One region of the Neobacillus sp. GCM10023253 genome, then DNA from elsewhere that is predicted to be linked to it. Evidence: riboswitches for the same ligand, from Rfam matches in the RefSeq annotation. Region 1 holds a riboswitch; the other holds the start of a gene.
The links. Region 1 has a riboswitch for S-adenosylmethionine ahead of ACFPA1_RS11230 (methionine ABC transporter ATP-binding protein). Riboswitches for the same ligand answer to the same signal wherever they lie in the genome.

Region 1 (4,178 bases):
ATTGGCCATCTTAAACATTGCCGAAGCGGGTGATGAGATTGTTGCTGCATCCAATCTATATGGTGGAACGTATAATCTATTTGCAGTGACCCTGCCTAAATACGGGATTAATGTGAAGTTTGTAGACCCAGAGAATCCGGAAAACTTCCGTGCCGCCATTACGGAAAAAACAAAAGCTGTTTTCGCTGAAACGATCGGCAATCCAAGCTTAAGAATCCTTGATATTGAAAAGGTAGCCAATATTGCTCATGAAGCAGGGGTTCCTCTTATCGTGGACAATACCTTTGCAACACCATACTTGTGCCGTCCAATTGAGCATGGCGCTGATATCGTCGTTCACTCCGCAACTAAGTGGATATTAGGTAATGGAACAACTACAGGGGGCATCATTGTCGACGGAGGAAAGTTCGATTGGAATTCACCGAAATTCCCTGGCTTAACAACGCCAGACTCCAGCTATCATGACCTTGTTTATGCAGAGGCACTTGGACCGGTTGCTTATATTATTAAAGCACGCGTACAGCTTCTCCGCGACATGGGGCCGGCACTAAGCCCGCAAAGCTCATTCCAGTTTGTTCTTGGGTTAGAAACGCTTCATGTACGGATGAAAGAGCATGTCGCCAACACCAAAAATGTAGTGGAATACTTGCATAATCATCCTGCGGTTGAATGGGTTTCTTATCCGGGGCATCCATCACATCCTGACTATGAATTGGCGCAAAAATATTTACCTAAGGGCGCTGGTTCAATGGTTGTATTTGGCATTAAAGGCGGAAGAGAAGCCGGTGCGAAATTAATCGATGCGATCACCCTATGGGCGCACGTGGCTAATGTCGGCGATGCCAAGAGCTTAATTATCCACCCGGCAAGCACCACACATCAGCAGCTGGATGCGGAAGGATTAAAGTCAGCAGGTGTTTCCGAGGACTTGATCCGTCTTTCCATTGGAATCGAAAATGTTGAGGACTTAGTAGAAGATTTAGAGGACGCAATCGAAGCTGCAACAGGCTTAACATCTTTAAAAACAAATGCCTAAATTTTCCTTAAATAGTTTTTTGAAAATGTAGAATTTTGTCGTTGACACTACTATCTAACCGTGATACTATTACTTTCATAATAATAGTATTAATGCATGTATAATTAAATATAGGATAGCTTTTGCTCTTATCAAGAGAGGTGGAGGGATGTGCCCTATGAAGCCCGGCAACCGTCAATTTTATTGAAATGGTGCCAATTCACACAAAGCCGCGGCTTTGAAAGATGGGAGAAAGGATTCATTTGATAATGATGCCTTTCTGCCTTTGCGGAGAGGCTTTTTATTTTACTAAAATAGAATTCTTTCATGAAAATTATCAAATCCTATAATAAGGACAAGAAGTAGGTGATTCAATGATTTCCATTAAAAATGTACGAAAGATTTTTTCTACCAAGCAGGGACAGCTAAAAGCTGTTGATGAAGTAAACCTGGATATAAAAGAAGGAGAAATCTTTGGTGTGATCGGATATAGCGGGGCTGGTAAAAGTACCTTAATCCGCATGTTAAATGGCCTTGAGCTGCCTACGGGTGGAACTGTCAACGTGGCTGGCCGGGAGATTTCAAAAATAAAGGGTGCAGAGCTTAGAAAAGCCCGTCAGGAAATCAGCATGATTTTCCAGCACTTCAATCTACTTTGGTCAAGAACAGTCAGCGAAAATATCGCTTTTCCATTAGAGATTGCCGGAGTGAGCGCGCCGGAAAGGAAAAAACGAGTTGAAGAGTTGATCAAGTTAGTTGGCCTTGAAGGCAGAGATGACGCCTACCCTTCACAGTTGAGTGGCGGGCAGAAGCAGCGGGTCGGGATTGCCCGGGCCCTTGCCAATAACCCAAAGGTGCTGTTATGTGACGAGGCAACATCAGCGCTCGACCCACAAACAACAGACTCTATTCTCGACCTTTTAGTGAATATCAATAAACAATTCGGCTTAACGATTGTGCTGATTACTCACGAAATGCATGTCATCCGGAAAATCTGTCATCGAGTGGCGGTCATGGAAAGTGGGCGGATTGTCGAGCTTGGTCCGGTGCTTGATGTATTTAAAAACCCTCAGCAGCCGATTACGAAACGGTTTGTCCAGCAGGTAACCGAACCGGAAAAAACAAAGGAAACAGCAGAGCATTTGCTAGAGCGCTATCCTCATGGAAAGGTCATTCAACTATCGTTTCTTGGGGAGGCAACAGAACAGCCATTAATCACACGTGTTATTCGTGATTTTGATGTCGTAGTAAATATTCTCCAAGGGAATATTTCTCATACGCAAAATGGGTCTTATGGAACATTATTTATTCATTTGGATGGCCAAGCTAATGAAATTCAGAAAGCCATCGATTATATTCACTCGCAGCAAGTGGGCGTGGAGGTGATCAGTAATGGCTGACTTTATGGAATTAGTTAAGTGGGATGAGCTGTTACTGGCAACACGTGAAACGATCTATATGACCGCCATCTCGGTCCTTGCGACATTTATTTTGGGCTTGTTACTAGGCCTGCTTCTATTTCTAACGAGTAAAGGAAACATATGGCAAAGCCGTGGGGTAAACATTATTATTGCTGGCTTTGTAAATATTTTTAGATCCATTCCCTTTATTATCTTAATTGTTTTATTAATCCCTTTTACTAAAGTTCTCGTTGGAACAATGCTCGGTGCCAATGCTGCACTGCCGGCACTGATTATTGGAGCAGCTCCGTTTTATGCTCGAATGGTGGAAATCGCCCTTAGGGAAATTGATAAAGGTGTGATTGAAGCATCACAATCAATGGGTGCCACACACGGACATATTATTTTTAAGGTATTAATACCTGAATCCTTGCCAGCATTAATTTCCGGGATTACCGTTACGGCGATTTCACTTGTTGGCTTTACTGCAATGGCTGGGGTCATTGGAGCCGGTGGACTTGGCCATTTTGCCTATCTAGAAGGCTTTCAACGCAACAGGCCAATGGTTACATTAGTGGCAACGATTGCTATTTTAATCTTAGTTTTTATTATCCAATTTATTGGAGATTATTTTACAAAGAGAACAGATAAACGTTAACAGGAGGAGTAAAAATGAAAAAAGTTCTGGGTTTGATCTTCATTGCGTTTACCGTATTTGCCTTAGCGGCCTGCGGCGGTGCAAAAAATGATTCAGCAGATAAAGATGGGAACAAAAAATTAGTTGTTGGTGCGACTGCTGTACCACACGCAGAAGTACTTGAAGCTGCAAAGCCAATATTGAAGAAAAAAGGTATTGATTTGGAAATTCAAGTTTTCCAAGACTATATTCTGCCAAACGTAGCATTAAAGGATAAAGAAATAGATGCAAACTATTTCCAAACACCTGGATATTTAGATCTGCAGATGAAAGAAAATAAAGATTTTGATTTTGTCAGTGTGGGTGGGGTTCATAAAGAACCAATCGGGATTTACTCAAAAAAGTATAAAAGTCTAAAAGATCTTCCAAATGGTGCAACCATTATTATGAGTGATTCTTTAAGCGACCACGGCCGTATCCTGCCGATTTTTGAAAAGGCTGGATTAATCAAGCTTAAAGAAGGCGTTGGTGCAAACGCAAGAATAGATGATATCGTTGAAAATCCAAAGAACCTGAAGTTCCCTAAATTAATTGAAGCAAAATTATTAGCATCTTCTTTCGAAAACGGTGAAGGTGATGCGGTTGCCATTAATACCAACTATGCATTAGAAGGCGGCATTGATATTGGAAAATATGGTATTGCCTTTGAAGGCAGTGACGTGGTTCCAGCCAACCTTGTAGTAGTTCGTTCAGAAGACAAAGACCGTAAAGAAATCAAAACACTTGTAGAGGTTCTTCAATCGAAAGAAATTCAAGATTTTATTAAGGAAAAATACAAAGGTGCTGTTATCGCAGCAACTGAGTAATTACTAAATATGTAGGAATATTGCAGAAAAGTCAGTGAGGATTCACTGGCTTTTCTGCATTCATTACATGAAAGACCATTAAGTAGTAAAAAATAGATGCCATAACCACCCATGGCATTTTAGCAAAAAATAAGGTATCATTTTATTCGGGCTTGTATTACATAAAAAGTCTTTATCTGAATTTTCTTTAAAAACTTCCTGCTATTCTCATTTAGCATGTTCTTAGTGAAAATACATGCTAGTTATTACTATTAAAAAGT
Region 2 (4,178 bases), on a different contig from region 1:
AGCAGTTACAAGCTTCATATAATGCGGATGAAATTATGATTTTAACGATTACACATTCTCCGAAGGATCGCATTGAATCCTATAGACTTATCGCTGAAAAGGTGCTTTTATAACTATTTAATACGCATCTATTAAAACTTTGATACAAGAAAAGAGACCATCAATTCTGTGGTCTCTTGAACTTAAGTTACTATTTTTGTGTTTGCCCTGCTATTTTTCGTAATAATTGATTAAGAGAATTCAATTCCTCTTCAATTTCAGATAGTCGTTTTTCCAACGGGGCTATGTTTCCTTTTACATACTCTAATTTTTCAAGATTATGTTGCAGCTGTAAGTATTCGTCTTTCAACTCTAGAATTTTATACTCAATCTGTTTTTTATCCATTATTGGTTTCACTCTCCATAAGTCTTAAATCTTCTTTCTATGATTACAAATCCGATGTGTTTTCGCTACTATTCTGCCCAGTTGCTTTCATCCCCAAAAAAAGAACCGCCCGCAGGCGGCTGTACATGTAATAAACTACCTAGAAGTTGTAGCTAAAGTTGCTTCAGGTGTTGTTACCTTGTCATAGAAGTCAACGAATTGGTCACGCTCGTCACTATTTCGATAAGCCATTGCCACCCGTGGATGCTCATTAAGGACACCAGAGATCATATAAGGAATGATATAGCCCCATTCCCACTTTTCTCTCATTTCTAACATATGCTTTTCGATTACACCAAGTAACGGTTTAAGTTCATAGCTTGGTTTTTTTATGTAGCTGACAAGAAGCTCTGTATTGCAGTTCCCTGCCGCCCGTCCCATGCCGTAAACAGATGAATCCAGGAAGGTAACTCCATTTTGATGTGCTGTCAAGGTATTAGCAAATGCTAACTGCAAATTGTTATGCGTATGAATACCAAGCTGCTTGTTAGGAAGCATCGCTTGAAACTTTTTCACTTGATGTGCAATATCAGCCGGATCTAAGCTTCCAAAAGAATCCACGATATACACAACATCGACTGGACTTTCTTTGACCATTTCCATTGCTTCAATAAGCTTCTGTTCAGGCACACTGGATAAAGCCATAATATTGAGAGATGTCTCATATCCTAAATCATGGAACATTTGGACAAGCTCCAGCCCCTTGTCCACTTCACGGATATAGCAGGCTACCCGGATCATATCCAACACACTTTGCTCGCGAGGCAGGATATCGTTGGGATCGACTCGGCCAATATCTACTAATGCAGATAGCTTCGTAAATTTTTTCTCAGGAATGATTTCTTTCAGAAAATGATCATCTAGAAATCTCCATGGATTAGGTTCAGTTGCGTTCAGAAGCTTTGCGGAGTTTTTGTAGCCAATCTCCATATACTCAACGCCAGCCGCACTTAGTCCATTATACAAGTCCTGGACAAATTCGACACTGAAATCCCAATTGTTAACTAATCCCCCATCACGGATCGTACAATCTAAAATTTTGCTGCGATGTTCCATAATTTTAAATTCCCCCTGTGGTTATGCTCATTCGTCATAATTTGAATATATATACCATGAATCTTTTAAAGGTGTCAAACTTACATGTCAACCGTTTTGAAAATATTTGATAAAATTGGTTAAAGTATTTCTATATTATACTACTATCATTTTATCACTTGGCTCCAATACTTTGACGTCGCATTTGTCTATTTTTTTGTAATTCACTTTGTTTCCAAATGTATTTTTGCATATATAACCTAAGCACATCATTCATTGACTTTCCATTTTTTTCAACAGCATCTCTAAAACTTTGGATTATGTTTTCTGGTATTTCAAAATTTACTTCTACATTTTTGTTTCTGTGTTCCTGGCACATTTTATACCTCCTGACAGACCAATCTATCCATTTTTCCTGGGTAGTCACAAAGGGATGAATATTTAGAATATTTGTATAGAAACTATCATATCAGGTGAAAACGCGTACATTTTTATTAACTTTTCGACAAATTACGACATAATTAATGAATCAATGATGTGTGTAGACGATCTTAAAAGCCTAAATGAGGCATGAGAACCGTCCCCATGCCTCAAATTCTTCCGATATACTTTGGGTCTCTAATGATTCCTGGGTTACCGGGAACCCAGTTAGCTGGGACTCCTTCTCCGGTGCTTCTTCCGTATTGTACCCCTTGTATGATCCTTAGTATTTCGTAAACATTTCGGCCAACTTCTAATGGGTATACCAATTTGGACACAATTATTCCATCTGGGTCGATAATGACGGTTGCTCTTAAGGCTGCCCCAACTTTTTCATTTAGGACTCTGTATGCTTTACTGATTTGGTGTGTTCGGTCACTTAGAAGTGGAAATGATACCTGAGAGGCATTAGGAGATACCTCAGCGAAAACTTTATGGGCATATACACTGTCCGTGCTGATAGCAAGGACATTTGTATTAAGTGTCTTTAGTTGATCCTTAATAGCAGCGACCGCTGCCAATTCTGTCGGTCAAACAAAGGTAAAATCACTTGCATAAAAAAATAAAATAACCCAGCTTCCACGATAGCTTTCTAGACGAAGCTTTTTTATTTTCTTTTCTGCATGATCATAAGCTTCTGCTTCAAATAGGGGGGCCATATCTGTTGTCTGTGCACAAAATGGCTGCAAAGACCCATCAAAATGACCCTCTCGTCTGTTAAATTCCATTTTTTCACCTCAGATCATCACCTGAATCTTAATTTCTTGCTGGAGTTCATTTTTTAATAGCGTTACCATAAATAATATACGTTTAGGTATTTGTCCCATTGAGCCTATTTTGGATAGCCTTTCCATTTAACCACAACAATAATGTTGTAGATTTTTGTTGACAGAAAATCAGAACAAGTGTATCTTTACTTTTAATTAAATATTTTCGAATATTCTTATCAAGAGAGGTGGAGGGACTGGCCCTTTGAAGCCTCGGCAGCAGACACGTTCGTACTGTGCCAATTCCAGAAGCGAGTGCTTAAAGATAAGAAGAGATTAGCAATGGCTATTACCCCCCTCTTCTTATTTTTGAGAAGAGGGTTTTTTATTACACCGAGAAAGAAGGAATAATTAATGACAGCAACACTAGTAAAAACTCCATTCAAGGCTGACCATGTCGGCAGCTTTCTTCGAACAGAACCGGTTAAAGAAGCCAGAAAGGCTTTTGCCAATGGGGAAATTGATGCAGATGCCCTGAAGGCGGTTGAGGATCAAGAAATTGAGAAATTAGTTCAAAACCAAATTGAAGCAGGCTTAAAATCCGTTACAGATGGTGAGTTTAGACGTTCATGGTGGCATTTGGATTTCCTGGCTGGTTTGGAAGGTGTAGCATTTTTCGAAAATGAATATATCAGCAACTTCAAAGGCGCCCAAACAAGAAACAACGCCATTAAAGTAGTGGGCAAAGTTGACTTTAATGATCATTATATGCTGAAGCATTTCAAGTTTTTAAAGCAGGCAGTTGAAAAATATGGAGATGGCAGCCAAGTGGCGAAGTTCTCCATTCCAAGCCCGAATATGTTATTTACGAGAATTCAAGGCGATGAGTATTACAATGGCAACAGCGAACAACTTTATAAAGATACCGTAGCGGCCTATCAAAAAGCCATCCAGGCTTTCTATGATGCTGGCTGCCGTTACTTGCAATTAGACGACACATCTTGGATTGATTTTGTTTCTGAAGAGCGAATCAATGCAGTGGTTGAAAAAGTTGGCTTGGATGTACATGAAATCATCAAAACAAGAGTAAGTGCAATCAATGAAACCATTGCCGATAAGCCGGAAGATTTAACAATTACCATGCATATTTGCCGCGGCAACTTCAGATCCACCTACATCACAAGCGGCGGGTACGATCAAATTTCCGATGCCATTTTCGCTGAGCTAAATGTGGACGGGCTATTCCTAGAGTATGATGATCAGCGTTCTGGTGACTTCGAACCTTTAAAAGGCTTCAAGCGTCCTAACCTAACCGTTGTACTAGGACTATTCACTTCTAAATTCCCAGAACTCGAGGATCCAGAATCCATTAAGGCAAGAATTAAAGAAGCAAGTCAATTTATTCCTTTAGAAAACCTGGCAGTAAGCCCTCAATGCGGCTTTGCCAGCACAGAAGAAGGAAATATTTTAACGGAAGAAGAGCAGTGGAATAAGATTAAACATGTAGTGGCTATTGCTAAGGATGTTTGGGG

Region 2: it holds a riboswitch for S-adenosylmethionine, as region 1 does, so the genes downstream of both, ACFPA1_RS07480 (5-methyltetrahydropteroyltriglutamate--homocysteine S-methyltransferase) here and ACFPA1_RS11230 (methionine ABC transporter ATP-binding protein) in region 1, are expected to answer to the same signal.

The regions. Positions count from the first base shown of each region.
Region 1 is NZ_JBHSHV010000008.1:126,333-130,510, reverse strand. Features, by position in the region: gene ACFPA1_RS11235 (O-acetylhomoserine aminocarboxypropyltransferase/cysteine synthase family protein) at 1-1,036, shown strand, start outside; SAM riboswitch class I at 1,162-1,267, shown strand; gene ACFPA1_RS11230 (methionine ABC transporter ATP-binding protein) at 1,390-2,415, shown strand; gene ACFPA1_RS11225 (methionine ABC transporter permease) at 2,408-3,073, shown strand; gene ACFPA1_RS11220 (MetQ/NlpA family ABC transporter substrate-binding protein) at 3,088-3,918, shown strand.
Region 2 is NZ_JBHSHV010000006.1:1,903-6,080, forward strand. Features, by position in the region: gene ACFPA1_RS07455 (LLM class flavin-dependent oxidoreductase) at 1-113, shown strand, start outside; gene ACFPA1_RS07460 (SE1832 family protein) at 191-385, opposite strand; gene ACFPA1_RS07465 (aldolase catalytic domain-containing protein) at 521-1,480, opposite strand; gene ACFPA1_RS07470 (hypothetical protein) at 1,635-1,838, opposite strand; gene ACFPA1_RS07475 (peroxiredoxin) at 2,050-2,667, opposite strand; SAM riboswitch class I at 2,880-2,978, shown strand; gene ACFPA1_RS07480 (5-methyltetrahydropteroyltriglutamate--homocysteine S-methyltransferase) at 3,061-4,178, shown strand, end outside.